4 regions of the Phyllobacterium sp. GQ127 genome follow, and region 3 is predicted to be linked to each of the others. Evidence: riboswitches for the same ligand, from Rfam matches in the RefSeq annotation. Region 3 holds a riboswitch; each other region holds the start of a gene.
What was found. Region 3 has a riboswitch for cobalamin ahead of AC6CHM_RS12995 (hypothetical protein). Riboswitches for the same ligand answer to the same signal wherever they lie in the genome.
Positions count from the first base shown of each region.

Region 1 (7,219 bases), on a different contig from region 3:
ACGTCGCGCTTAAGGACGATAAGTCGCCAGTCACTGCTGCGGATCATGCGGCTGAAGCAATTATCCTGGAAGCATTGCGCCGGGCAACGCCGCATATACCCATTGTTGCGGAAGAGGAAATTTCCGGCGGACATGTGCCGGGGGATCTCGGCGACCGGTTTTATCTCGTCGATCCGCTGGACGGAACGCGCGAGTTTGTTAATCGCAATGGCGACTTCACAGTCAATATTGCTCTTATCGAATATGGTATTCCGGTCTTGGGCGTTGTCTATGCTCCGGTTCGTGGCTGGCTGTTTACAGGTGGCCCGGATGGCGCGAGGGAAATAACGCTGGATCATGAGGGCAGCATTGTTTCGGCACGGCAAATTTCCTGCCGCAAGGCACCGCAGCAGATGATCGCCGTTGCCAGCCGCTCTCATCGTACGCCGGAAACCGATGCGCATCTGGAAGATTTTGATATTGAAGAATGTGTTTCTGTTGGATCGTCGATCAAATTCGGCCTGTTGGCACGGGGCGAGGCGGATATTTATCCACGCCTGAGCCGGACGATGGAATGGGATACGGCTGCCGGGGATGCAGTGCTTCGCGCCGCTGGTGGAACGACGCTGACGCTGGATGGCAAGTTGCTGAGCTATGGTCGCCGCAATCAGGCGGATGATGCTGATTTTGCCAATCCCGGATTCGTCGCTCGGGGCAGACTATAGCCAGTTTTCAGCTTTAAGACCTGGAACCCGGCTGAAATCCTTTAGATTGTTTGTCACGAGAATAGTGCCTCTCGCACAGGCATATGCCTTAACAAATGCCATTTGGCTTTGGTCTGCAGTAAATTATCATCTCATCCTTTGCGCAGCAGCAAGGTGACGACGAAGAACGCACCGATGGAGCTGGTGACGACGCCAATCGGCAATTCCTGCGGCGCGAGCAGCAGTCTTGCGACGAGGTCGCTTGAAAGGAGCAGTATGCTTCCGAAAAGCGCGCAAGTTACAATCAGTCCGGCATGGAGCTGGCCGGAAAAACGCCGCGCAATATGGGGAATCATCAACCCGACAAAGCCGATAACGCCCGATACTGAAACAAAGATCGCGGTTGAAAAGGCACAAACAATAAACACGATATTCCGAGTTCGATTGACCCTGACGCCGAGGCTTTCCGCGGTGTTTTCGCCCGCCAAAAACGCATCAAGATTGCGGTGGTTATAAAGCGCGAAGACGAGGATCGAGGCGAGGCCAATCAATGCCAGCGGCAGATTATCCCAACGCGCAATTCCCAGTCCTCCAAGCGTCCAGAACAATACCGAATGGGCGGCGCGTTGATCGCCGGAAAACACCATATAATTGGCAAGCGCCGTGAAGATGAAGGATACGGCAAGGCCAGCAAGGATCATGCGCTCGGGACCTTGACCTTGTACGCGGCGCACCAGCAGCAGAACGATAATAGCTGCGAGCATGCCACCGCTGAACGCAGCAATGGGCAGGGTCCATACGCCGAAGCGATCGCCGAAAAGACTTATAACCGATACCGCGCCAGCAGCAGCCCCCGAGGAAAGACCAAACAGGAAGGGGTCGGCGAGATCGTTGCGGGTAACGGTCTGCAACATTGCGCCAATGATGCCAAGGCCAGCACCGACGCACAGGCCGAGGATGGCGCGGGGCAAACGCAGGTCGACAATAATTCTTTCTATGGGCACAGTCGTGGCCAGATCGCTGAGCCCTGCAAAATGCGCCAAGGCATTCAACACGTCGCCAAGCGCGATAAATGTTGAGCCATAGGCAATGGAAAGGAGCCCAAGCACGATGACCAGCACCGTGCTTGCCGCTAAAGTCAGTTTTGTTCCCGCCGGAAAATGCACTCAGAATGCTTCCGGATGCATTGCCTTGGCAATCTTTTCGATGGCTTCGATATTCGCAGGACCCGGCGTAAGTTCCGCATAACGAAGGGCGACAAAGCGCTCATTCTTTACTGCATCGGTTTCCTTCATGGCCGGATGGCTCTTCAGGAAATCGAGAAGCTTCTTATATCCAACATCATCCTGATAATCGAGGAGTACGAGAAACTGCGGATTGCGTGATGCAACAGTTTCCCAAGAGGTGGTGGCCCAGCTGGATTCCAGGTCATCCATGATGTTGACGCCGCCAGCTTCGCTGATCATCGCTGAAGGGATGGCGAACTTTCCAGCGGTGAATGGTTTGTCTTCACCGGAATCATAAAGGAACACGCGGTTACCGCTGTTGGTGCCGACCTTCTTTTTGATCTGTGCCAATTGGGTCTTCCAGCCGGAAATCAGTTTCTCAGCTTCTGCTTCCTTGTCGAAAATTTTGCCCAGCTTTTCGATGTCGCCATAGAGAAGTTCCATGGAAGCGGCAGGGCGGTTTTTATCGAGATGGACGCAGCTCTCGGTCAGTTCGAGGGTTTTGATTCCATAGGGCGCAAGTGTATCGGGGGTAACTTCGCCGCCGATGCGCATGCCGTAATTCCATCCGGCAAAGAAGAAATCAGGCTGCACGGCGATAATATTCTCGAGTGTCGGATTTTTTGGTGCAAGTTCCGGAATGGAACCCTGCTGCTTGATGAAGGCATCATCGAGCTTGTACCAGCCGGTGATTCCGGTCACGCCAACCATTGAAGATTGCAGGCCAAGCGCGAAAGCCATTTCGCTCATGTTGATATCGTTGACGACGACACGTTTGGGAGCGGCGTCGAAGGTCAAAGGTTTGCCGCAACTATCGACGGTTACAGGGAAAGCAAAGGCAGGCGCAGACAGAAGAGTAAATGCGAGGGCAAAAAGGGATTTTTTCATCAAATGCTCCGTGAATGAGAATGGGCGTCATGGATCGGTTCGGGTGCTTCAAACACCATAAGGTCGCGCTGGCGGGATGGGTGCCTGAGGCGCAGCACATCAAGGTCAAATACATCGCTGACAATGCGCGGGGTCAGCGTTTCGTCGGGCGTGCCTGACGCTACAAGCTGAGCGCTGTGCATGACTGCTACATGGGTTGCAAAGGGCGCAACAAGCGGCAAATCATGCAGAACGGCAATGGTCGTGACATTAAGTCCGGCAACGAGCAGGAGCAGTTCGCTGCGCGCCTTTGGATCGAGGTGATTGGTCGGTTCATCAAGAAACAGGATGGCCGGTTGCTGGGCGAGGGCGCGCGCCAATTGCATGCGCTGCCGTTCGCCGCCTGACAATGAACCCAATGCACGACGGCGGAAATGGCTGATCCGCGCGCGCTCCATGGAATCTTCGACGATTTCCCGGTCGACCGTGCGTGTGAAGACGCCCAGATGGGGAATGCGGCCAAGAGATACATAATCCTCGACAAGAAGCTGTTGATCGGGGGCATCGGCCTGGCCGACAAAGGCAAATTGCCGGGCCCGCTCAAGCGGCGACATTGTACCGATAATTTTGCCGTTGAAGCTTATTCCGCCGGACGTCGGTGGCAGCAGCCCGGCCAGCATGCGCAGCAAGGTGGATTTTCCAGCGCCATTCGGCCCGATAATAGCGAGCCTTGCGCCACATCTTATGCCGACCGACGCAGCATCAACCAAAATATGGGTTCCGGTTTTATAGCTCACGGCTGTTGCATCAAGCTGTATATGGCTCACGGGCGCGCTCCCATGCCGTGGAAATATTCTGAGGACTTCGACATGGGTAGGAGATAGCGTAATGTTATAACAATCGTCAATGCCGATTGTTTGAGAGGGTAGATAATATGATGCTGGGTCGAAGTGACGATGCGCGAAACGTTCATACCTGCCAACTTTCAAGGGGAGGACAGAGAACGCAGACGATGAACCGGAAGCTATTCAAAGCATTCGGGTGCCGCTAATGCGGACAGAGGTCATCGCATCGCTCCCGGCACACCCCGTCCGGTTCGAATTTCAATTATGATGGCAGGTCTCCTGGCTCACGGGTCTTGGCAAAGCCTTACCTTCCCGATCTTGCGATCAGTGGCATCATCAGGCGTCGCTCACCGCTTACAGTTGCGGGGGCAGCCACGGTTTCGGTCCCTTTTGGGTACGCCTCACCGTGTTCCCTTTTCATCTCCAGCATTGTCTAGCCGGAGAAACCATCACGATGATTAGTAGTTGAACCGAAGTGAAAATGAAATGGGGTAAAAGAGATAGCACTTGGAAAAAATAGAAGAATGCTATGTTTCCCTCAGGAGTGAGAGGGAGGCTTTCGCCCACCTCCCGTTTTCTGGTTTAATGAATGGAGATCCGGATAGTGAGTGTCCAGCTCGTCCGGGTCTTTTTCAATTCCAGGGTGATAATCAGCAGCTACCCTTTGTTGGCATTGAGTTTCTGCGTGGTTCGACGGGGCTCACCATGAGGAATGTGGTTTGATTGCACATTGGTCGATAACCTTGCAGGAAGTAACTTCCTGCAAATAATAACCTCCCTCATGGTGAGCCCCGTCGAACCACGCAGCAAGCCTAATGCAAATTATGTTACCCCTCTCTTGGATTTGGTTGTGTCGTCCATTTTGCCAGCCCGTTTAAGGTGCAGATTCAGTACGTGCTAAAATAAATGGCAGAATAAGTTTTTTAAGCGTGAACAAGCCGATGGAGTAGGCTAGGCTTCGCATGTAGCCTTTGGCGACATCGATGTTTTATTGAATTTTGGGGCGACATGGCAATTCACGCAGCAGTCTATCACCTGACTCACTATAAATATGATCGCCCCATCATGCTCGGGCCGCAGATCATCCGCCTTCAACCAGCTCCGCACTCGAGAACCAAAGTGCTGAGCCACTCGTTGAAGGTCAGTCCGTCCAACCATTTCGTCAATTTGCAGCAGGACCCTTACGGTAATTTTCTGGCCCGTTTTGTCTTTCCTGAGCCCGTCACGGAGCTCAAGATCGAAGTCGATCTCATTGCCGATATGACCGTCTATAATCCGTTTGATTTCTTCGTCGAACCTGCCGGGGAAATCTGGCCCTTCGCTTACCCTGAAGATATACGCGACGATCTTTCCTTATATATGAAGCCGGAGCCGATTGGGCCGCTTCTGTCGGATTTTCTGGCAACGATTGATCGCTCAAGCACCAATACAGTCAATTTCGTCGTGGACCTTAATGCACGCATCCAGCGCGAGATTGGTTATGTTATCCGCATGGAAACCGGTGTCCAAGAACCGGAAACCACGTTGAATGTCCGTACAGGTTCGTGCCGTGATACCAGCTGGCTTCTCGTCCAGACCTTGCGTCATCTTGGCTTGGCGGCGCGTTTTGTTTCCGGCTACCTTATCCAGTTAAAGCCCGATCTGGTGGCGCTGGATGGGCCTGCCGGGACAACGACGGATTTTACTGATCTACATGCCTGGTGCGAGGTCTACTTGCCGGGTGCCGGTTGGATTGGCCTTGATCCGACATCGGGGTTGCTGACTGGCGAAAGTCATGTCCCGCTGGCCGCAACACCTCATTATCGCAATGCTGCACCGATTTCAGGCATGGCTGAACCGGCCAATGTCGAATTCGGTTTTGACATGCGGGTAACGCGCGTCTCGGAGCATCCACGCATTACCAAGCCATTTTCCGATGAATCGTGGGACGCGCTCGATGCGCTTGGCAACAAAGTCGATGCGCTGCTCAAGGAACGGGATGTTCGCCTGACCATGGGCGGCGAGCCGACATTCGTTTCAATTGACGATTTTGAATCCGGCGAATGGAACACCGATGCCGTTGGCCCAACCAAGCGGGAAAAAGCTGACAAGCTGATCCGGCGCTTGCGTGATCGTTTCGCGCCGGGCGGATTTCTGCATTACGGGCAGGGAAAATGGTATCCGGGGGAGAGCCTGCCGCGCTGGACGTTCTCACTCTATTGGCGAAAAGACGGCCAGCCCATCTGGGTCAATCCTGATCTTATCGCCGCGGAAAACAGCAAGGCGGATGTCAAACCGGACGATGCCGGCAAACTGCTGGTGGAGATGGCTGGCGAATTGGGCGTTGAAGACGATATGGTTGCCGCCGCCTATGAGGACCCCGCAGAATGGATCGTCAAAGAAGGCAATTTGCCGGAGAATGTTGACCCCTCAAACTCCATGCTGAAAGACCCGGAAGAGCGCAGCCGCATGGCGCGTGTTTTCGAACGGGGACTAACAGAGCCAACAGGATTTGTATTGCCGGTGCAGCGCTGGAACAGCCAGGCCGCGCAAGGTCCGCGCTGGCGCAGTGAAAAATGGACTACGCGGCGCGGCAAGCTCTTTCTGGTTCCGGGCGACTCTCCTGTCGGTTACCGCCTGCCGCTGGGCGCTCTGCCACATGTGCCGCCTTCCGAGTTTCCCTTCATCGTGCCGGTTGACCCTTCCGTAGAGCGGGGTCCTTTGCCGGATTCGCCGGCATTAACCGGCATTGATGTGAGAGACGAGCCGCAAGCGGTTGCTTCGTTCACCGCCGCTGAAGGCAATGCCCAAGAGCGTGTGGAGCAGGAACTGGGAGAGATTGGCGGCGCGGTGCGTACAGCCATTTCGGTTGAACCGCGCGATGGCCGGTTGAGCGTGTTCATGCCGCCGGTTGAGGCGCTTGAGGACTATCTTGAACTTGTCGGGGCGGCGGAAGCTGCTGCCGCCAAACTCGGCTTGCCGGTTCATATCGAAGGTTACGGACCGCCGCAGGACCCGCGCATCAGCGTGATACGCGTTGCTCCCGACCCTGGCGTGATTGAAGTAAATATCCATCCGGCTTCGAACTGGCGCGAATGCGTGGCAACAACCGAGACGATTTATGAGGAAGCTCGCCAGACAAGGCTTGGCGCTGATAAATTCATGATTGACGGGCGGCATACGGGCACTGGCGGCGGCAATCATGTGGTGGTTGGCGGCGAAACACCCAATGACAGCCCGTTTTTGCGCCGTCCGGATCTTCTGAAAAGTCTGGTTTTGCATTGGCAGAGACATCCATCCTTGTCCTATCTGTTTTCAGGCATGTTCGTTGGCCCGACCAGTCAGGCGCCGCGTTTTGATGAGGCGCGGCACGACAGTCTTTACGAACTGGAAATCGCCATGGCGCAGGTGCCTCTGCCAGGGCGTGGAACACCGCCTTTGCCTTGGCTGGTGGACAGGCTGTTCCGCAACCTTTTAGTGGATGTGACAGGCAATACGCATCGTTCGGAAATTTGCATCGACAAGCTTTTCTCGCCAGATGGTCCAACCGGGCGGCTTGGCCTCGTCGAATTTCGCGGTTTCGAAATGCCGCCCAATGCCCGCATGAGTCTCGCACAAC
Region 1 covers NZ_JCAXDZ010000002.1:641,521-648,739, forward strand. Annotated here, with positions in the region: gene cysQ (3'(2'),5'-bisphosphate nucleotidase CysQ) at 1-704, shown strand, start outside; gene AC6CHM_RS11440 (FecCD family ABC transporter permease) at 836-1,849, opposite strand; gene AC6CHM_RS11445 (ABC transporter substrate-binding protein) at 1,850-2,797, opposite strand; gene AC6CHM_RS11450 (ABC transporter ATP-binding protein) at 2,797-3,603, opposite strand; cobalamin riboswitch at 3,874-4,087, opposite strand; gene AC6CHM_RS11455 (transglutaminase family protein) at 4,630-7,219, shown strand, end outside.
Region 1: linked by a shared signal. The riboswitch ahead of AC6CHM_RS11450 (ABC transporter ATP-binding protein) and the one ahead of AC6CHM_RS12995 (hypothetical protein) in region 3 are both predicted to bind cobalamin.

Region 2 (7,219 bases), on a different contig from region 3:
TCAAACTCACCAAAGAACTCCCATGGGAGAACGCCATCCGCACCAATCGTCTGCCACACTCCAAATGGGCTGAATGGGGTGTAACCGGCCTAAAGGGGCCGCTTGGCCCGGATGATGGCGACGCATCGCTATTATTGCCGATGGGCCGAAAGGGTCCAGCTTTCCTTTCCTATTCAAACTTCGATATCTTTGTAGAATGGAATAAGTCCATCATCTACGCGACCACGGCCGCTTATTTCGCTACGCGGCTGGCAGGGGCAGGCCCGTTGGAGCAGACAACGCCCGAACAGGGACTCAACCCTGAACAGATGAAAGAACTGCAGAACAAGCTGGCAGCGCGCGGCCACGATATGGGCCCGAAAATTGATGGCGTGTTCGGCATTCTTACCCGCGACGCCGTCCGCGAGGAACAAATGCGGCTAGGCCTGCCAGCCGATTCCTGGCCAACACCGGAACTTCTGAACAAGCTATAGGTCTTGTGAGGCGTATTCCATCGTCTCCAGCGAAGCAAACCCTTCCGGCCGTCCGCCCGCCTCAAACGGTGTTTCCACCTCGACAAATGTATCGGGGTAGAAACCGTTAAACCGGGTACGCAACGACAGAGAATAGGCACCGATATTGCCAATCTCGATCCAGTCGCCGGTATCCACGGTTTCCGGCAGCCAGAATGGGCGGGACAAAATATCAACGGAATCGCAAGTTGCCCCGCAAACACGGAAAGGCACAATCGTTTCAGGATTGCCATTGCGATGTTTCTTGGCAGGGTCTGGGATAAACCGGGCTGGCAAAGTGATTTTTCCAGTCCAGGAATCCGAAAGCGATGCCCAGATACCATCATTGATGTAAAGCCGTCTGCCTTTGCGCAGAAGCACTCGAACAATCAGCGAAAAGGCCCGCGCAACAATAACCCGTCCGGGTTCGGCAACCAGCGGCAAATCTCCAAAACCATATTCATTGATATCGCCGCGCAAACGCGACATTAATTGCCCGAGCGAGGGCATTTCGACCTGTTTGCGCTTGGGATCATGACCATACTCGGCCGGGAAACCACCGCCCACATCAAGCCCTGCCAATGTCACTCCTGCGCGATTTCTGACCCAATCGGCAGCGCGCAATGCGCGTTCGTAGGTATCGGGATCTTCAATCTGACTGCCAACATGGAAGCAAAGGCCGACTTTGTAGCCAATTTTTTCTGAACGCTGCAGCAATTCCACGGCATGGGCCGGAGCAGCACCGAATTTCTTTGAAAGCTCGTATGCTGCATGTCCCTTTGTCTGCAACCGAATGTAGAGAGTTATGCTGCCCGGATCGATATCCAAAGCCCGCACAATGCGGGTCACCTTGGCGATCTCATCTTCATGGTCTACGGCAAGGATGCGGATACCATAGGTTTCAAGAGCCAGACGGATGTCCGATTGCGCTTTGATCGGATGCATGTAGAGCATATGCGCATTGGGTGCCACTTTTCGAACAGCTGCGAACTCCCCCGGCGAGGCCACGTCAAATGTATTGATGCCGTTACGGGCGAGTGTTTCCAGCACCAGATTTTCACCATTGGTTTTAACCGCATAAGCGGTCTCGCCAGGAAACATCTTCATGAAGTTATGAGCGTCCTCGATGAGGACCTGAGGCCTGAAGCAATAAACCGGTTGATCCGGGCGCAATTCAAGCGCTGCATCACGGGCGGTGGCGAATCGTTGCATCTGTGTGTCTTGCGTCATTCCAGACTCTTAGCAAGGGAAAGTGACGGATGAAAGTCGCGACTTGTTGCAAGAATCGGGTGGCGACTCGCCATAAAATGGCTAAGGATTTGCAATCTGCTTACCATGAAAGGGTAATTGCCGTGTCCGTAGCTGATGCCAAAGTGCCGCCGACCCTTTCCATGTCCGGATTTGTCTGGCTGCAATTGCTGTTGTTAGGTGCTATTTGGGGTGGATCATTCTTCTTCGCGCGCATCGCTGTACAAGTCGTTCCACCCCTCACGCTGGTGTTGTTTCGCGTTGTCATAGCAGCCCTGGCGCTGCATATTTATCTTGGAAGCCGCGGTGTTAATTTCTGGGACTATCGTCGCCACGCGCTCGGTTTTGCCGGACTCGGCCTGTTGAACAATGTCATTCCCTTTTCTTTGCTTTTCATCGGGCAAACAGCGCTAGGTGCTGGTCTTGCCTCTATCTTCAATGCAACGACCCCTATCTGGACGGTCATATTGGCGACCATACTGACCGCCGACGAAAAGGTTACGGCAGCCAAGCTTGCCGGCATTTTCATGGGTATCGTGGGTATTGTGGTCATGATCGGGCCTGGAATTTTGACTGGCCTTGGCGGGCCGCTATGGGCCGAGCTTGCTGTCATAACCGCAACTATATCCTACGCCTTCGCGAGCATCCTGGCCAAACGCTTTAAAGGCATCCCGCCAACAGTAACGGCAACCGGACAGATGACAGCATCCACTCTTATCATGATCCCTGTCGTACTCCTCCATGACGGCATGCCGCATTTGGATGGGATTAGCCTGGGCGTCTGGTCCGCCATTCTCGGATTGGGGCTGCTATCGACAGCTTTCGCCTATATCCTGTTCTTTTCAATCGTGAAAGCTTCGGGAGCAACCAATGCCTCCCTCGTCACCCTGATTGTTCCGGTCAGCGCCGTTTTACTTGGAACAATTTTTCTTAGCGAGAAACTGGCGGTGCAAGACATTGCCGGAATGGCCCTCATCGCTTTGGGTCTGCTGATCATTGATGGCCGTATTCTAGCGCTTTCCAGAAAGCCGAATAGATAGAATTGTCATAAAATTTCTGTAGTTAGCCCGAAACTCCAAGGCTTAATCCTGTTCGAAATGTGGCAAAGCAACACGCTAACGAGAACTGCGATAATTTTATTGCACTGCAAAATTTTACCGCCAGCAAAGAATTTTTTCGATTTTTTCGACATTTTCAAACGTTTAAATACGTTTAGTTTCAAAAACTTATCGTTGCTGTAGAAAAAATTTCTACACTCTTTGTCATCGTTCGGTAATATTTGGGCTTTTTCTGTGGCGAATTTGCGCTATGTTATGGGGGTTAACTGCAGGAGACAAGCGATGGGACTAACTCGATCGATGAATGTCCTTATGATCTGTGCAGCGTTCGCATTTATTGGTGCAATGGTCGTAGGACTGATACCTTGAATTGAAATATGAGCGCTACGGATATGGTCTCTGACCGTTAAGTGAGTGAAACAAAAGAAACGGCCCGGTTATAGCAACCGGGCCGTTTCACTTTTACAAGCTGTTATCAAGCTGCCGCACCGGCCAGATTGGATTGGAGTGCTACAGCTTCCGGACGAATACCGATGAGATGACAGATCGCAAAGGCGAGATCAGCCCTGTTCATCGTGTAAAAATGGAAATCCTGCACGCCACGTTCGACCAGATCAAGAACCTGTTCCGCTGCGACGGCTGAAGCTACCAGAGCATGAGTCTGCTCGTCATTCTGCAATCCATCAAACCGCTCTGCCAACCATGTAGGTATGTGAGTACCAGCTTTGGAGCAGAAATTGGTAACCTGGGTGAAATTATGGATTGGAAGTATGCCAGGCAAAATCGGAATATAGATTCCGGCACGACGCACCTTTTCAACATAGCGCTCATATTGGTCGTTCTCGAAGAAGAACTGCGTGATGGCACGCGTCGCGCCATTATCGACCTTGCGCTTCAACATATCGATGTCGGTAGCAAAATCCGGGCTCTCGGGATGCTTTTCGGGATATGCAGACACCGAAATATCGAAGTCAGCGAAAGCTTTCAATCCAGCGACAAGTTCGGCACCGTTTTCATACCCACCCGGTGTCGGTTTGTAATGAGCACCTACGCCGCTTGCCGGATCGCCGCGCAAGGCGACAAAGCGATTGACACCCATGGCGGCAAATTCGCGGATTACCGTGTCCACCTCTTCCTTCGTGGCATCAACACAGGTTAAATGTGCCGCTGCATTCACATCGGTTTCGGTTAAGATGCGCTTGATCGTGCGGGCTGTGCGTTCACGAGTTGAGCCACCTGCCCCATATGTCACAGAGACAAATTCGGGATTAAGCGGAGCCAGACGCGTTACAGTCTCCCAGAGACGCTCTTCCATCACCTCGGTCTTTGGCGGGAAGAACTCGAATGAAACCTTGATATTGCTACCAAGATCGGCACGGCGGGATTGGCGGAAAAAACTCATTAGACACTCTCCGTAACGCGGGAGGTTGAAACAGGATCGGCAATTAGCAAGCGTGGGTCGCGTGCCAGCCACAATTTAACAGTCAGTTTGTCTTTATCTTTTGGTTGTAATTCCATGCTCTGTTCCAGCGTCAGTCCGGCTTCCGTCAGCCAGTCTTTAATCTGTCCATCATGAAAACCGAGGCGCAAATGGGCATGTCTGTCGCGTAGAAATTCAAGTTCGTGTGGAGCAAAATCGACGATCAACATTCGGCCGGAAGGACGCAAGGCACGTGCAGCTTCACGAATGGCCTCGGCCGGATTATCAAGGAAGTGCAAGACCTGATGGATTGTCACCAGATCGAAAGACTCTCTGTCTACCGGCAAGGAATAGACGTCACCTTGACGGACTTGCGCGTTGGCAATGCCGGACTTCTCAAGATTTGACCGGGCAATCGTCAACATGTCGCGATTGATATCGATACCGACACCGCGCAAGTAGAGCGGAGCAAAGAGCTCAAGCAGGCGCCCGGTACCCGTACCGACGTCGAGCATCGCTTGAAACGGTCTTGCACCTATGATCTTGGTAAGGGCCTCTTCCACAGCGCCGTCTGGAACATGCAACGAGCGGATAGCATCCCAGCTTGAAGCATTCGCGCTAAAATAGGCAGCCGCACGTTCACGGCGCTGAAGCTTCACAGAGGAAAGACGTTCAAGGTCACGCTCCAGCAGGGGATCAGAACAATCCAGGCGATCTAGCAGGGAACGGGCAATATCTCCCACAATCAATGATTCCGCCAAACGGAAATAGGCCCAGGAGCCTTCCTGATAGCGGTTGATAAGACTTGCCTCAAAGAGCAATTTCAGATGTCGTGACACTCGCGGCTGAGATTGTCCTAAAATGGATGTGAGGTCGGAAACAGTTAGATCACCACGCGACAACAAAGCAAGAATGCGTAGCCGACTAGGCTCAGCTGCCGCTTTCAACGTATCAACCATCAGGTCGAGATTAAGATTGTGCCTGTCCATAACCAATCCTCAAAAGACATAAAGATATGTTTATGTCATGAGGCGACGATTGGCAAGAGGTTTTTGCCATTGACGACAATTTCTGCCGCGTCTGAAATAGGCGCCAGAATCAAATTAGAAAGACATCAATGAGTGCAGGAACGAACCGTCAGCGTTCAATCAACAAAGCGCTGACCTTGCTTTTACCCGCCGTTCCCTATTCCGATTCGGAACCAATACGCGCGGCCGCAGGTGCGCCCCACATGAAGACCTTGCCGCCGCCGATTGCCGTATGGTTGGCCGCTATTGCCCATGTGCGGCATCAACATACAGACTATGATGCGCTGCGCGACGAAGGCTATGACAAAGAGTCCGCTCGTTTCTTCGTGCTTGATGCGATTAATCGCAAACTGACGGAATGGCGGGCAACACGTCTTCTGGATCCGGATGAGGAAGATCTGAGCTGAGCTGGCCCCAGCCTTCTTCAAAAATAAGGTCCTGTAATTGGATTCTTTTGCGCCAGCCCTTTTTTTCCAGCTCCGGTGCATCAAAAAGCTCGTCGACATAGCCCAGGCATAGATAGGCAACAATCTCAACGTGATCCGGAATACCTAATATTTGGCGCATGTCATTGTCGTGATAGATGCTCACCCAGCCAACGCCAATACCTTCAGCACGGGCAGCAAGCCACAAATTTTGGACTGCACAAACGGTGCTATAGACATCCATCTGGCGGTTGTGGGTGCGACCGAGCACGACCGTTCCACCGCGTGTCCGGTCGCAGGTGATGCATAAATTGACCGGCGCTTTAAGGATGCCTTCCAATTTGAGAGAGGCATACAGCGCCCGGCGTTCATCTTGAAACAGGGCCTTGGCTTCCTCGTTGGCTTTGGCGAAAGCGCGGTGCACTTGCCTCTTGCGGGCCATATCGCGAATTGTGATGAAGTTCCAAGGCTGCATGAAGCCTACAGATGGAGCATGGTGCGCCGCATCGAGCAATCGCATCAAAACATCATAGGCGATCGGTTTTGACAAAAACTGATCGCGGACGTCTCGCCGGGTATAAATCGCCTTATAAACGGCCGCACGCTCATCGTCAGTAAAATCACCCGCTGGAACCGGACTATCAAAAGCTTCGTGCATTGTTTGCTCCTAACAACGCTTGAGGCCCTCGCCGCCGTCCGCGCAGCTTGGGCTATGGGGTCCGGCCGGTCTTCTGACTTGGGTTCAGCTGAACCGTGCGCCTTCCTGTGGCCTCTCGGCCACCGTGGCATAATGCACGGTCATTCCCCTTACAGCGCTGGGCACGTGCCGGATTTTCACCGGCTTCCCGATTCTCCGCAATCGTCTAAATTGCTGGCACCGGACCTGTTTTCTATTCGCCATGAAAAGGCACTTGGCGCAAGCCTTAGACCCTGTAAATCCACTGTTCGGGAATACGAATATCAACTTTTTCACCGGCGCGTATGATCCCGGGCTTTTCAACCCAAGCGACGATACCCCGCGAGCGCTTGGACACGCGTACAAAATCCAATGCAGTGGTGGTTTCGTCAGGAGTACCCGCATGCGAAGCAATAGAACGACCAGCAATCTTGCAGGGCGCATTCTGTCCATCGACTTTCAACGTCACGCCACCTTCAAAAAACATCAGCGATCTGGGTGGTAGCATCGAAAGGGATGGAATACCGGAAATCACCATGTTTCCACCGATCCATTCAGCTTTCAGCTGAGGCAAGCCCATGCCTGCTGCGATCTCGTCAAGCTCGTCGGCACTTAGAATGGAAAGGTGGCGTTCGTTGCGCATCTCGGTGCCACGCGGATACCAAGGCTCACGTCCGCCAGAGCGACGCGTCTGACCCGCGTGAAAGTCACCGACAATACCGTCAAAAGTCAGTTCCAGTGAATCTGTTGGAGAAGTGACAAAATCCCTGTCGAGTGCCTCAAATAGCCCGATCACACGACCACTGACCTTACGCGAAGGGACTATTTCGTCACGATTAACGAACAGGTCAGTCATCATTTGCTCCAAAGAGT
Region 2 covers NZ_JCAXDZ010000001.1:1,255,647-1,262,865, forward strand. Annotated here, with positions in the region: gene AC6CHM_RS06420 (lytic murein transglycosylase) at 1-473, shown strand, start outside; gene AC6CHM_RS06425 (alanine racemase) at 468-1,703, opposite strand; gene AC6CHM_RS06430 (DMT family transporter) at 1,883-2,779, shown strand; gene metF (methylenetetrahydrofolate reductase [NAD(P)H]) at 3,273-4,199, opposite strand; gene AC6CHM_RS06440 (ArsR/SmtB family transcription factor) at 4,199-5,206, opposite strand; gene AC6CHM_RS06445 (DUF2293 domain-containing protein) at 5,335-5,652, shown strand; gene bluB (5,6-dimethylbenzimidazole synthase) at 5,585-6,328, opposite strand; cobalamin riboswitch at 6,375-6,567, opposite strand; gene AC6CHM_RS06455 (MOSC domain-containing protein) at 6,594-7,202, opposite strand.
Region 2: linked by a shared signal. The riboswitch ahead of bluB (5,6-dimethylbenzimidazole synthase) and the one ahead of AC6CHM_RS12995 (hypothetical protein) in region 3 are both predicted to bind cobalamin.

Region 3 (7,219 bases):
AAGCGCTGGCCAAAAGCTATTTTGATGCATTGGCCTTGATTGCTTCAGACAAGGATAAATCCTTTGAGATCATGGGAGCAGATGTAAAGCAGTCCGGTGCAAAGTTCGCAGAATCTGCCCAATACCTGAAGTGGCAGGATCAGGCTGCAAACAAGATCTTCTTCGAAAAGGAATTCATGACCTTTTCTGAGGAAGCTGCAGAATTGCTGCTTGAAATTGGCATCATCAAAAAGAAGCCCGATCTTTCAACAATTGTAGATACCAGCTTCATACAATAATGAGGCTTGCGCGAAGAGCGGGCATTGTCCGCTCTTCGTTTTTGCCAAGGGGACTTTATGTTCAGACCTTTACAGCCCATCGGGGCGCAAGCGCGGATACTTCTGGGTATTCTGTTTTTCATTCTCTTTGTCGGTGGCTGGTCTTTTGCGACTTTCGGCGGCTTTGTATCCAGCACCTTTCTTGCAGACCCTCTGACCATGGTGAATGATGGCTGGATTTTGCTGTCGGAGCAGAACTTTCTCTATGATATCGGAATGACGATCTGGCGTGTTGTTGGCGGCTTCATCATTGCTGCCATTATCGCCGTGCCGCTTGGCATTGCGATGGGAGCTTACAAACCGATCGAAGCCCTGCTTGAGCCATTTGTATCCTTCGCGCGTTATCTCCCTGCATCGGCATTTATTCCACTTCTCATTTTGTGGGCGGGTATCGGCGAATTGCAAAAGCTGCTGGTGATTTTCATCGGTGCCGTTTTTCAAATCATTCTCATGGTTGCCGTTGCCGTTGCCAATACAAGGCGAGACCTGGTGGAAGCGGCCTATACACTCGGCGCCAATGACCGAGGTGTGGTCAAGCGCGTGCTTATTCCTGCCAATGCCCCGGACGTGGCTGAGACATTGCGGCTGGTTCTAGGCTGGGCGTGGACCTATGTCATCGTGGCTGAAATGATCGGCGCATCCTCCGGTATCGGGTATATGATCATCAACAGTCAGGCGCTGCTCGCTACAGGTCAGATTATTTTCGGCATTATTGTTATCGGCATTATCGGTTTGATTTCAGATTTCCTGTTCAAGTCGGTCAATCGCCGCCTTTTTGCATGGAGGCTCGCATGAGCACGCTCATCATTAAAGGCGTGAGCCGTGTCTTTCCGGGTGTTCGCGGCGGGCAGCCTGTGCAGGCGCTGCAACCGACGGATTTGACTGTTCCGCACAATGATTTCGTGTCCATCCTCGGACCATCCGGCTGCGGAAAATCCACGCTGTTACGTATTGTTGCGGGGCTTGACCGGCCGACCACGGGCACGGTCACGCTTGATGGCAAAGAGGTGAAAGGTCCAGGCGCAGATCGCGGTGTCGTGTTCCAGTCCTATACGCTGTTTCCATGGCTGACGATCGAACAGAATATCGGTTTCGGCCTGACAGAACGCGGCGTCGGCGCAAAGGAAAAAGCTGAAATTGTCGCCTCTTACATCGACAAGGTGGGACTTAAAGGATTTGAAAACCATTGGCCAAAGCAATTGTCCGGTGGCATGCAGCAGCGCACGGCAATTGCCCGCGCCTTGGCGAATGATCCGAAAATACTACTTCTCGATGAGCCTTTCGGAGCGCTGGATAACCAGACGCGAGGCTTGATGCAGGAACTGCTGCTCAGTATTTGGGAGCGGGAACAAAAGACAGTTATCTTTGTCACGCACGATATTGAAGAAGCGATTTTTCTGGCGTCACGCGTGGTTACGATGTCAGCGCGGCCGGGCCGTATCAAGTCGATCACGCCGGTACCGCTGGGACATCCGCGCCATTACACGGTTAAAGCCGCACCCGAGTTTGCCCGGATACGGCTTCAATTGACCGAGGAAATTCGCAGCGAGGCTATACTCGCTGCCGTTTCTCATTAATCAAATCAGGCTGTTCGTTTGAACATGCGGGCAACAGCGATAAGAATACAGGCGCCGATAAAGCCTGCAATCAAATAGCCCAGCCAGCCTGTAAGGACGACGCCGACCATGGAAAGGATCGCGTTGGCGATTATCGCGCCCACGATCCCGAGTATGATGTTCATGATGACGCCCATGTTGCTCTTCATGAACATCTCTGCAAGCCAGCCCGCAACGCCACCAATGATGATTGCTGCGATCCACCCGATTCCGGCACTTTCCATAATACTCTCCATTTCGTTCATTCCAGATCGTTAATCCGGAAGTGAGTTATTGGTTCCAAGCTCGCGACAGAATTTGCGCCTTATCATGCCTAGAAATTCCGCACCTGCCTAAAAATGCATCAACGTGGCGATTGGTAAAAGCGGTTTTTTTGAGCCGTCAGCATAGCAATGGCAGCTTCAAACTGCAAAAAGCACCGCTAAAAATATCCGGCTAATATGTTTTTCAAATTTTTGCGATCCGGCTGAGCGAATTGGCACGCTGTTTGCATTGTCAATTCTATCTGCGAACTGCGCTCCACGATGCAGGCCTCGCAACCGGTCTGCACAATAAAATATGAGAGAAACGGAATGGCAAAATATAAACTCGAATATATCTGGCTCGACGGTTATGTCCCTTCGCCAAATCTTCGCGGTAAGACGCTGATCAAGGAATTCGACGTATTTCCGACGCTGGAACAATTGCCGCTTTGGGGCTTCGATGGAAGCTCGACAATGCAGGCAGAGGGCAAAAGCTCGGATTGCGTATTGAAGCCTGTTTCTCTTTATCCGGACAGTGAACGCAAGAATGGCGTTCTCGTCATGTGCGAAGTCATGATGCCCGATGGCAAGACACCGCATCCTTCCAACACCCGCGCAACAGTTCTTGATGATGACGGCGCATGGTTCGGCTTCGAACAGGAATATTTCTTCTACAAGAACGGCCGCCCGCTCGGCTTCCCTGAGACAGGTTTTCCTGCGCCGCAGGGCCCATATTATACAGGCGTTGGCTACAGCAATGTTGGCGATATCGCCCGCAAGATCGTTGAAGAACATCTCGATATCTGCCTGAATGCCGGCATCAACCATGAAGGCATCAATGCTGAAGTGGCAAAAGGCCAGTGGGAATTCCAGATTTTCGGAAAAGGTTCCAAGAAGGCTGCCGATGAGGTCTGGATTGCACGCTATCTCCTGCAGCGCCTGACTGAGAAATACGGCATCGATATCGAATATCATTGCAAGCCGCTCGGCGATACTGATTGGAATGGTTCGGGCATGCATGCCAACTTCTCCACCACCTATATGCGTGAAGTCGGCGGCAAGGATTACTTCGAAAAGGTCATGGCGGCATTTGAGCAGAATTGCGCTGCCCATATCGCCGTATATGGACCGGACAATCATATGCGCCTTACCGGCAAGCATGAAACCCAGTCGATCCACCAGTTCAGCTACGGCATTGCTGATCGCGGTGCATCAATCCGCGTTCCGCACAGCTTTGTAAACAATGGCTATCGCGGTTATCTTGAAGATCGCCGTCCGAATTCGCAGGGCGACCCCTACCAGATCGCGTCGCAAATCCTGCGGACAATTTCTGAAGTGCCGGAAGATGCGGAAGAAGTTCTCGCCGCTTGATCTTGTTTGAATAGTTTGGAATGGCGCGGGCACCAGCCTGCGCCATTTTCTATTGGTGATACGCCGCATTCAGCCGTTTACCGGTTTCCCCCCGATAAATTTACGCCTGCCCTGTTGACCTCAATAGGTGGGCTGGGTTCTTATAAGAGTGTTCCGGTTCTCCCCGTGCTGCAAAGCCGGGAGCTAAGAGGGAAGCCGGTGAAGTGATATTCACCAATGCCGGCGCTGCCCCCGCAACTGTAAACAGCGAGTTGCTGTCGCTTGAATTCGTTCAGGCAAAAGGTCACTGGGATTTCCCGGGAAGGCCAGACAGCAATACTGACCTGTGAGCCAGGAGACCTGCCGAAACATGATGAACGTCCACGGGCGGGGTGTCCCGGTGTGTCGCTTGCAATGGTTTGCCGCAGGCTGACTATCTGCAATCTTCGCGCTTGACCCTTGTCCCCAACAATCGGGGTTAAGCATGATACTCGGCGCCAATACAAATCAATATAGCAACCCACAATCGGTCAACGCGGCAACTGTGCCGGAAGACGTGTTTTTTGCCTGGCTGCTCTCCCGGCCTCGCGGCACCAATATCGTTGCAGCTGCAAGCCAGGAGATTATAAAGCTTGAGGCCTATGCCGGAAAACATGTGGGGGCAAAACGCCTCCACGAACTGTTCTGTGCTTTGATCGAAGAGAGTCAAAGGTCGGAACTATCGTCGGCCTCGCGTGTGCCCCAGTGAAACGCAAAGTGCTCATCATCGGAATTGGCGCGGGCAACCCAGACTACGTGACCATACAGGCAGTCAATGCGCTCAATCAGGTGGATGTATTTTTCATTCCGGATAAGGGTGCCGAGAAAGAGCAGCTATCGCGTATCCGCCGGGAAATTTGCGAGCGGTTCATTACCGACCCAAACTATCGCATGGTGGATTTTGAAACACCGCTGCGCCAGAAGCCTTCCTCGACCTATCGTGCGAGTGTCAATGACTGGCATGATAAGGTGGAGGCAACCTATGAGCATCTGCTGATGGAGGAACTGGGCGATGATGAATGCGGCGCATTCCTCGTCTGGGGTGATCCATCGCTTTATGACAGCACGATCCGCATTCTCGACAGACTGAACGCAAAGGGCAATTTCGAACTGGACTATGATGTCATTCCCGGCATTACCAGCATTCAGGCGCTCACGGCAAAGCATAAGGTTGTGCTCAATCGAATCGGCGAGTCCATTACGATAACCACCGGGCGCAAGCTTGCCGAAGGTTTTCCGAACAATTCGGAAAGCGTGATTGTGATGCTCGATGGCGAGGGCGCGTTCAAGGCAATTGATGAAGATGTCGATATTTATTGGGGTGCTTACATAGGAACGGAAGACGAGATTCTCATGTCCGGCAAGCTGCGCGATGTCGTTGACGATATTGAGCGGTTGCGAAATGTTGCGCGCACGCAAAAGGGCTGGATCATGGATACATATTTGCTGAAAAGGTCATATGACGAGATTGGAGAATAGCTGCGATTATAACCGGGGGCGTTTTGGACCTACGCCTTTAAATCGCGTCGGTAGAGCAGCCCCGGTTGCCGCCATCAATAGGTGACTTGACGTAGGCGAGAACAGGCGTCACCCTGTACATGGACTTCGGAGGAGGACCATGGGAACGCAGGATGACGGCTTACATGCCGAGCATATCCAATCTGCCGTGACAGGTGACGCTGCCGCGCAGTCAGCGGTTGTTGCATCCTGGGGGCGTTCAATGCGTCTCTACGGCTTGAAGCCTGATGAGGGCACGCCGCCAAACATGCTGACCGATCAGGAATTGCGTGAAGCGCGTGAAGAGCTGGGATCTCTCATAGAAACCGCAGAAATCGCACTCGACCGGCTTTATTCGGCGGTGGGTGGTGCGGGATGTTGTGTCCTTTTAGCGGACAAGAATGGTGTTCCAGTCGATCGCCGGGGCTATGAGGGCGATGATGCCACCTTTTGCAAGGCGGGACTTTGGACGGGCGCAGTCTGGAGCGAAGAGTGCGAGGGCACCAATGGCATTGGCACAGCGCTGGCTGAACAACGTGCCCTGACGATCCACCGCGACCAGCATTTCCGCAGTCGCAACACAGCGCTTTCTTGTACTGTAGCACCGATTTTCGATCATCGCGGGCGGCTGATGGCGGCGATTGACGTATCGTCGGCACGTTCCGATCTGACCGAGGGCTTTGTCAAACTCATTGCCATGGCTGTGGTGGATGCCGCCCGGCGGGTGGAAGCGGAAAATTTCCGATTGGCCTTTCCCAAAGCGCGCATCGTCATGGCACAGGGTAGCGAACGCGGCCATGACCGGGCTTTGAACGCATTGATTGCAGTGGACGAGGATGATCTTGTGGTTGGCGCATCGCGTTCGGCGCGTGCACTTCTCGGGCTGACTGACGAAAGCTTGAACAGTCCGTTGCCGGCGGCGAATCTGCTCGGGCAGGATACCGATGCGGAACGAGGATTTGCAGCCGCCGAACGCAGCGTGATCCAGCGAGTTCTGCGAAAAGCAGATGGCAATGTTTCCATTGCCGCGAACATGATGGGCATGAGCAGGGCTACCCTGCATCGCAAGCTTAAACGGCTTGGCTTGAACTGAGACTTTCATGTGTCTCAATATTGCGACAAATCCTGCATTCGCTTTGCCTGCCAGGGATGACACTCAAGGTGTAAAGCGCGATCCTCTGAATATGCCGCGAGGAGGCGGTATGGAAATCGTGCAATGCGTCCGGTCCTTACCCTGACGCGTTGCTTCAGGGAGGAAGTTCAATGAACAAGGTAGAATTCAACCGAACCGTCAAACCCAACTTCAAGAAACGCTACGGCAACTTCATTGGCGGGAAATTCGTCGAGCCGAAGGCAGGCCGTTACTTCGAGAATACATCGCCGGTCAACGGGCAGGTGCTGTGCGAAATTGCCCGGTCTGATGCCAGCGATGTGGAGGCCGCGTTGGACGCCGCTCATGCTGCAAAGGATGCCTGGGGCCGGACAAGTGCCGCTGAGCGCAGCGTCATGCTCAACAAGATTGCACAGGTAATGGAAGATAATCTTGCTGTGTTGGCGCAGGCTGAAACCTGGGACAATGGCAAACCAATCCGCGAAACGACGGCAGCCGACATGCCGCTTGCAATCGATCACTTCCGCTATTTTGCCGGTGCCATCCGTGCGCAGGAAGGCGGAATTTCAGAGATTGACCACGATACTGTGGCCTATCACTTCCACGAACCGCTCGGTGTTGTCGGACAGATCATTCCGTGGAATTTCCCAATATTGATGGCTGTGTGGAAACTCGCCCCGGCATTGGCGGCGGGCAATTGCGTGGTGCTTAAACCTGCCGAGCAGACCCCGGCCTCCATTCTGGTACTTGCGGAACTGATTGCCGATATCCTGCCGCCGGGTGTTCTCAACATCGTCAATGGTTTTGGTCTGGAAGCAGGAAAACCGCTCGCGTCGAGCCCGCGCATTGCCAAGATCGCCTTTACCGGCGAGACCACGACGGGTCGTCTGATCATGCAATATGCCAGCCAGAACCTTATTCCCGTTACGCTGGAGCTGGGCGGCAAGTCACCAAATATATTCTTCAAGGATGTGGTGGCTGAGGATGATGACTTCTTTGACAAGGCCATCGAGGGTTTCGTCATGTTTGCGCTTAACCAGGGCGAGG
Region 3 covers NZ_JCAXDZ010000003.1:200,394-207,612, reverse strand. Annotated here, with positions in the region: gene AC6CHM_RS13020 (ABC transporter substrate-binding protein) at 1-278, shown strand, start outside; gene AC6CHM_RS13015 (ABC transporter permease) at 336-1,112, shown strand; gene AC6CHM_RS13010 (ABC transporter ATP-binding protein) at 1,109-1,894, shown strand; gene AC6CHM_RS13005 (GlsB/YeaQ/YmgE family stress response membrane protein) at 1,900-2,157, opposite strand; gene AC6CHM_RS13000 (glutamine synthetase beta-grasp domain-containing protein) at 2,506-3,546, shown strand; cobalamin riboswitch at 3,684-3,907, shown strand; gene AC6CHM_RS12995 (hypothetical protein) at 4,010-4,273, shown strand; gene cobF (precorrin-6A synthase (deacetylating)) at 4,270-5,043, shown strand; gene AC6CHM_RS12985 (GAF domain-containing protein) at 5,183-6,154, shown strand; gene adh (aldehyde dehydrogenase) at 6,325-7,219, shown strand, end outside.

Region 4 (7,219 bases), on a different contig from region 3:
CAAGCAGCAAGCTTACTCAGTTCAAATCGTGCCGAATTGGAACGTGGCGACCAGAAACCACGATCCACGGCAGCTTCCAGTTTCTCGGCGATATCACGCAGCGCATGGGGGTTTTTCTCAGCAAGAAAAGCCCTCACATCGTCATCCACCAGAAATGCCTGATAGACTGCCTCAAAATGGTGATCGCCCACAGCCCCTGTCGTAGCGGCAAAAGCAAACAGGTAATCAACTGTGGCAGCCATTTCAAAAGCGCCCTTGTAGCCATGACGCATGACACCCGCAATCCATTTGGGGTTTGTCACGCGCCCACGCACAGTGCGTGCAATCTCTTCTTCCAGTGTACGGATGACTGGTTTTTCAGGGCGCGAATGATCATTGTGGTAGATCGTGGTCCGCTCGCCCGACACAAGCTCCACCGCAGCCGACATACCACCTTCAAACTGGTAATACTCGTCTGAATCAAGCAAATCATGTTCCCGATTGTCCTGATTTTGAACAACGGCATTTACCGTCCGCAATCGTTCTTCGAGAAGGCCACGCTCGGCCTTGCCTTCTTCGCCTGCACCATAGGCGTAGCCGCCCCAGACCAGCCACGCTTCGGCCAAATCATCGCGCTTCGCCCAATCATTCTCATCCATAAGCGCTTGCAGCCCGGCGCCATAAGCACCCGGCTTTGAGCCGAAAACACGGAATCCCGCGCGTTGTTTGGCAAGCTTTTCGTCGGCACCTTCGGCAATCAACTGCGCCTGTTCACTACGCATACGCGCAGCAATAGGATTGTCCTGCTCGTCTTCGTCCAATGCTCCCACCGCACGAACGGCAGTATCAAATAATGCAATTTGATCAGGGAAAGCATCCCGGAAAAAGCCGGAAATACGCAAGGTTATATCCACGCGCGGACGCCCCAGCAAAGCAATCGGAATGATTTCATATCCAGTAACCCGGCGGGATGCCATGTCCCACACGGGTTTGACTCCAATCAGCGCCAGTGCCTGCGCAATATCATCTCCGCCAGTGCGCATATTCGACGTGCCCCAAGCGGTTAGACCAAATGATGTCGGCCATTCGCCATGATCTTGCGTATATCGGCGGATCAAAAGCTCGGCAGATTTTTGTCCCAATTCCCATGCGGCGGGTGTCGGCACAGCGCGCGTATCGATGGAAAAAAAGTTGCGGCCTGTTGGCAAAACGTCCGGCCGTCCGCGTGTTGGTGCTCCCGAAGGTCCCGGTGCTACAAAACGTCCGTCAAGTGCCGTCAAAAGTGCATTAATTTCTGCGTCGCCACATGCTGAAACAGCTGGATGCAGATTGTCGCGGATGCCTTCCAGCACCGCCGTAGTCGTAACCCAATCTTCAGGGCATTCAACTTCACCCGCTACCAGCTTGGCCGCGAGGATTTCAATGCGCTCGACCGTGTCCCCGGCGATACGCCAAGACGCATCGGAAAGAGTTCTCAGGCCTTGCGGACGCAAACCTTCCCATGGCGCGGCCATGTCACAATCAAGCGGGTCAAAGCCATCGAGTTTGAGATCCAAAGCAATCGCACGTTGCAGACTTTGATCAGATCCATGCCCCGAACCGCGGGGTACACGCGCCAAAGCCACAACCAAATCGGTTAACAGGCTGCCTTTGGGGGATTGCCCGAAAATATGCAATCCATCGCGAATCTGCATTTCCTTGAGATCACAGAGATAGGCATCAAGTTTTTGCAGAGCGAGATCATCTGGATCATGGTCATGAATGCCAGCATCCGTGTCGAGACCAATATCGCGCACGAGATCGAGAATTTGTCCCTTTAGACGCACAAGGCGACGCGGATCAACACCCGAGGCTTCGTAATATTCGTCAACAAGCGCCTCGAGATCCTTTAACGGTCCATAGCTTTCAGCACGGGTCAGTGGCGGCGTCAGATGATCGATAATAACTGCCGATGAACGGCGTTTTGCCTGCGTACCCTCACCTGGGTCATTGACGATAAAAGGATAGATATGGGGAACAGGGCCTAAAACCGCCTCTGGATAGCATGCTTCGGATAGCGCGAGGGATTTGCCCGGCAGCCACTCCAGATTGCCATGCTTGCCGACATGTACAATGGCATGGGCACCATACACGCTCCGCAGATAGGCATAGAATGCGATATAACCATGCGGCGGCACAAGATCAGGCGAATGGTAAGTCTCTTTCGGGTCAATATTATAACCACGAGCTGGCTGAATGCCGACAAGAGTTTCGCCGTATCTCGCCAAAGGCAGCGCAAATAGGTTATCGCCTGCAATGAAATACGGGTCGGCTTCTGGTTTGCCCCAACGCTCGACTACTGCGGCCTGAATCGATTGAGGAAGAGTGTCGAAGAAGTCTTTGTATTCTCGCAGAGAAATCGTTTCGCGCACCTCGCGCCCATCATTCGCGGAATTGGTTGGTCCCGCCATCAAATGATCAATCAGCGCATCGCCATCGGCAGGAATATCGGCGACCGGATAGCCCTGCTCGCGCATTTTATCGAGTATATGCCGCGTTGCAGCTGGCGTATCCAAGCCGACGCCATTGCCAAGGCGGCCATCGCGATTTGGATAGTTCGCCATGATCAATGCCGTCAAACGCTTGGCAGGTTTTGTGACGCGAAGACGAGCCCAGCCAGCAGCCAATGCTGCAACGAACTCAACCCGATCGGCCAAAGGCTCATGCGTAACAATATTTGCCTGAACCGCCTCATCATAATGGCGTGCGGATTTGAACGACACCGCGCGCGATAAAACCCGGCCATCTATCTCGGGCAGTGCAACATTCATCGCCAGATCGCGCGCTGAAAGGCCCTGATCAGAATTGCGCCATTGATCGACACTTGAGCCTGAGAAGATGACTTGCAGCACCATAGCATCGTCATGCTCAAGCACGGTGGGCTTACGCGACGCGCCGGGCACCGAAACCGCAAATCCAGTTGCATTCAGGACCACTGCTGGCGCGGCTTCATTAAAAATACCTGTCAGTGTTGCAACTGAGACTGGATCTTTCAGGCTGGAAACGAAAACCGGCAAGGGGTTAAGGCCCTTTGCCTTCAGCGCACTAACCAGTGCTTCCACGGGTTGCATTTGTCCGCTTTGCACCAGTGCCCTGTAAAAGCAGATAGCAACAATTGGAGCATCCGCCACCCAGTGTTTGCGCAATTCGGTTAGCGATGGAGCCGAGCTCCCCGGCCACCAAAGGCCCGCCTTTAACAATGGTGCAGCCTCTTGCGGCTTATCTCCGCCATTGATCATTGCCGCGCAATAATCAAGAAAGCGATGCGCATTCTGCGCTCCACCTTCCAGCAAGTAATGCCAAAGAGCGTCGCGATCCTGACGCGTAACCGTCGAAAACCGGTCCAGACCCGGGTCGGGCTTGTCATCACCCGGCAGAACCGCCAAATGAACCTTATGATTTACAGCGCAGGCGTGGAGCGCTTCCAACCCGTAAGGCCAATAGCTTTCGCCGCCGATAATCCTGACAACGATAAGTTTGGAATATTGGGCTGTCCGCTCGATATAGGCATCGACGGACATGGGATGCGCAAGCGCCATCATATTTGCCAAGCGTAACGACAAGCCATTGCCAGCTTGCCGTTGGGCCATACCAAGGCTCGCAAGTTCTGTATCGGCAGCAGAAAGAAACAGTACATCTCCCGGTGTCTGGCCGAGATCAATTGCCTCGGTGCCTTCAGCAATCGTTCCTTTTTGAGCCAGCAGAAGATGCATTCAATTTCCGATCAGGCTGCAGCAGCATTAACAGCTGATGTAATGGCTGCTGAATCAATATCGTGCAGGCCAATAACAACGAGCCTTGTCTGGCGTTCTTCGCCCGGATTCCAGCTACGATCAAAATAATGCTCGATGCGTGATCCGACGGCTTGAATGACCAGGCGCATAGGCTTGCCGGGTACATCAACGAAACCTTTGAGCCGCAGGACATCATGATCGACGATCACATGCTTCAACTTCTCAACAAATGATTTGGGCTCTGCAACCGGCCCAAGCCCAACGACAAAGCTTTCAAATTCATCGTGATCATGCTCTTCGCCTGCCTCATGTTCCATCTCGTGATGGGACTTGCGGTTCGCAATATCCTCTTCAGTGCCAATACCAAGTCCAAGTAGGAGTTGATTGCTAAGCTTGCCAAAGCTAGCCGAAACCATGTTAAGTGAACGCGATGAGCGGCTCTGCACGTCACTCTTGACCCCGGCAAGTTGAGCTTCGTCAATAAGATCGGTCTTGTTCAGAACAATAAGATCGGCGGCGCGAATTTGATCCTCGAACAGCTCTTCCAGCGGGCTATCGTGATCAAGTGACTCGTCCTGCTCGCGCTGAGCGTCAACCTTATCGTGATCATCTGCAAAACGGCCCTCCGACACGGCGGCAGCATCAATAACGGTAACAACGCCATCAACGGTTACCTGTGTCTTGATTTCCGGCCAGTTAAAAGCGGCAACCAGCGGCTGTGGAAGAGCAAGACCGGACGTTTCAATGACAATGTGATCAAAGCGATCAGGTCGATCCAGAAGCTTGGTCATGGTGGGAATGAAATCATCAGCCACGGTGCAGCAAATGCAGCCATTGTTAAGTTCGATCATATCTTCGTCGCGGCACGCTTCGATACCGCAGCCTTTGAGCAAATTCCCGTCAACGCCAAGATCACCAAATTCGTTGATGATCAGCGCGATGCGCTTGCCATTGGCATTTTCGAGCAGATTTCGGATCATGGTAGTCTTGCCCGAACCGAGAAAGCCAGTGATGACCGTTGCCGGAATCTTGTGACCCTGCATTTTGTTATCCCTTCATTTTGAGCGGCAGCCCTGCTGCCACGAAATAGACTTTTGCCGCAGCGGCAGCCACGGCTTGATGCAATCGGCCTGCGTGATCACGAAACTCACGTGCCATGCGATTTTCCGGTACTATTCCAAGACCAACCTCATTGGAAACCAGAACAATGGCACCCGCGAGATGGCTCAGTGTGTTTATCAGACGTGCTATTTCGGCGTCGATATCACGTTCGGCCATCATTAAATTGGTCAGCCACAGTGTAAGGCAATCGACCAGGATTGCCTTTTCGACACCAGCAAGACTTTCCAGTTTTCCGGCCAGATCAATTGGTTCTTCAACTGTAATCCATCGGGATCCGCGCCGCGCTCTATGATGCCCAATTCGCTCGGACATTTCATCGTCCCACGCTCTGCCGGTGGCAAGATAAATAGCATCCCACCCGGATGATTCGATCAGACCTTCGGCAAAGGACGATTTGCCGGAACGCGCGCCTCCAAGAATAAAGGTAATTTCGCGTTCCAGCGGTTGCATTACTGCTCAAGCTCCGATGAAGCATAATTCTGAATTGCCCAGCCCAGTGCAGTACCAAGTACAACCCAGAAGAAGAGATTGGTTGCCAGTGCTGAGACGGCAAACTCCGAGGCAAGTGTCGGAGGCACCGCTGATGTCAGATCTTCTGCTTCCGGTGCGCCATAAATATGGGGAGCGACAATCAATATAACACCAAGAAGCTTAGCCCAAATCTGCTCACGCAGTACGATCAGATACACGCCGCCCGCCGTCAGAATGACAGTTATCAGCCACCAGGTCTGCCGCATGGCCAGATCCGCTGCAGGCATAGCAGGCAATTCAGGGGCAAGGCTGAACGCCGGTGCAAAATTGAAGATGAAAAATCCTGCAAGCCCCCAATAGATTCCGTTCTGAAGGGTAATGCGCCGACCGAGGAAAAGCGCCGCAGCACCAGTGATCAACGCAAAGCCTGCTCCAGCCACCAGATTGATCAACAACGTATTACCGAGACGTCCAAATGGCAGCTCGGGACCCGCCTCTTCCGCATGTTCGTGCGGAGTAACCGCCGCAGATTCGCTCGCAGAGGCAGGCGTATCATGGGAATGACCTCCGCCGCCCGCACTTTCATACTCTTCCGCATGCAATATCAGCGGTACATTTTTTACATACATGGCCGGTGTTAGAATTATTCCGGCAAACAGACCGGCTATGATTGTAGCCAGCAAATATTTGACCAACATGGAGTCCACTCCCCAATTCCAAAAGCGAGACGCCGGGCACCTGCAAAGGCCCCGGACCAAACAAACCATCATTATTTCAATGCTTAAGGGTCGATAGCTGAATCAGCATTTCAGCTTTCAAAGACTCAATGGCAAGGAAATCCATATGAATGGCGGGTGTCGTGTGCTGTGTCATGCAGCGTTTCAGAATGTGAAAGACCGACGCCATAAATAATAAACACGCCGAGAAGCAATGACACAACAGCCGTCGTCAGACGCGATGCGAGTGGGAGAGAAATCGTATTAGAAGTACGAACAGTAGCCATAACAACCTCCGTGCAGGGCCAGAAGGGAAAATCCCCCTCGGTTTTGGGCACTATTACCCTGTGATTGGCAGGTCTCCTGGCTCGCGGGTCGCAAGATAAATGCCGCCTTCCCGGTTTCCCAGTGACTGCCGTCCGCTTTCGCGTTCAGCATGGCATATATCCTAACCGCTCTACAGTCGCGGGGTCGGCTGCGGTGGGATCGCCCTAATGGGTACGACCGTCGCATTCCCTTTTGATCCCTGGCCTTTGGCCAATGCGGGAACCAATCATCTGCTGAACGTTATTCACCAAGCGCTCTAAAAGTCAAACGAATCTGCGACACCTTGATCGCTGCCTACGCCGTCAGACACGTTTAAGCGCAAACAATGCCTCGATATCCAGAACTGACTCCAATTGCGCTGCAATGGAGTCAAGCGCCGCATCTACACCAGCGTGATAATCGAGAGCGCCCGCAGATATTCCCATGGACTTTAAAAATGCTGCCCGGAATGCGTCCGCGTTGAAAAGCCCGTGCATATAGGTACCGAATACTTTGCCGTCAGCGGATATTGCACCATCCGCTATGCCATCAATATTCACGGCTGGCCGGATGCAATCGGGGCCAGTCGTTCGACCAAGGTGAATCTCATAGCCCTTCAACGGTATGTCAAACTGCAATGAATGGGCTTGGACATTGCGCACGGTCTTCTCCGGCTCCATAACTGTATCAATATCGAGATAACCAAGACCTCTGATTTCCCTGATATTTCCTTCAATCCCTTGGGGGTCAGATACTGTTTTACCCAGCATCTGGAAGCCGCCACAAATGCCGATAATATGACCACCTCTGCGCCTGTGCAGATCAAGATCGCGGTCCCAGCCATTTTCACGG
Region 4 covers NZ_JCAXDZ010000001.1:1,076,816-1,084,034, forward strand. Annotated here, with positions in the region: gene cobN (cobaltochelatase subunit CobN) at 1-3,731, opposite strand, end outside; gene cobW (cobalamin biosynthesis protein CobW) at 3,743-4,795, opposite strand; gene cobU (bifunctional adenosylcobinamide kinase/adenosylcobinamide-phosphate guanylyltransferase) at 4,800-5,324, opposite strand; gene AC6CHM_RS05580 (CbtA family protein) at 5,324-6,043, opposite strand; gene AC6CHM_RS05585 (CbtB domain-containing protein) at 6,169-6,348, opposite strand; cobalamin riboswitch at 6,398-6,630, opposite strand; gene AC6CHM_RS05590 (cobyric acid synthase) at 6,691-7,219, opposite strand, start outside.
Region 4: linked by a shared signal. The riboswitch ahead of AC6CHM_RS05585 (CbtB domain-containing protein) and the one ahead of AC6CHM_RS12995 (hypothetical protein) in region 3 are both predicted to bind cobalamin.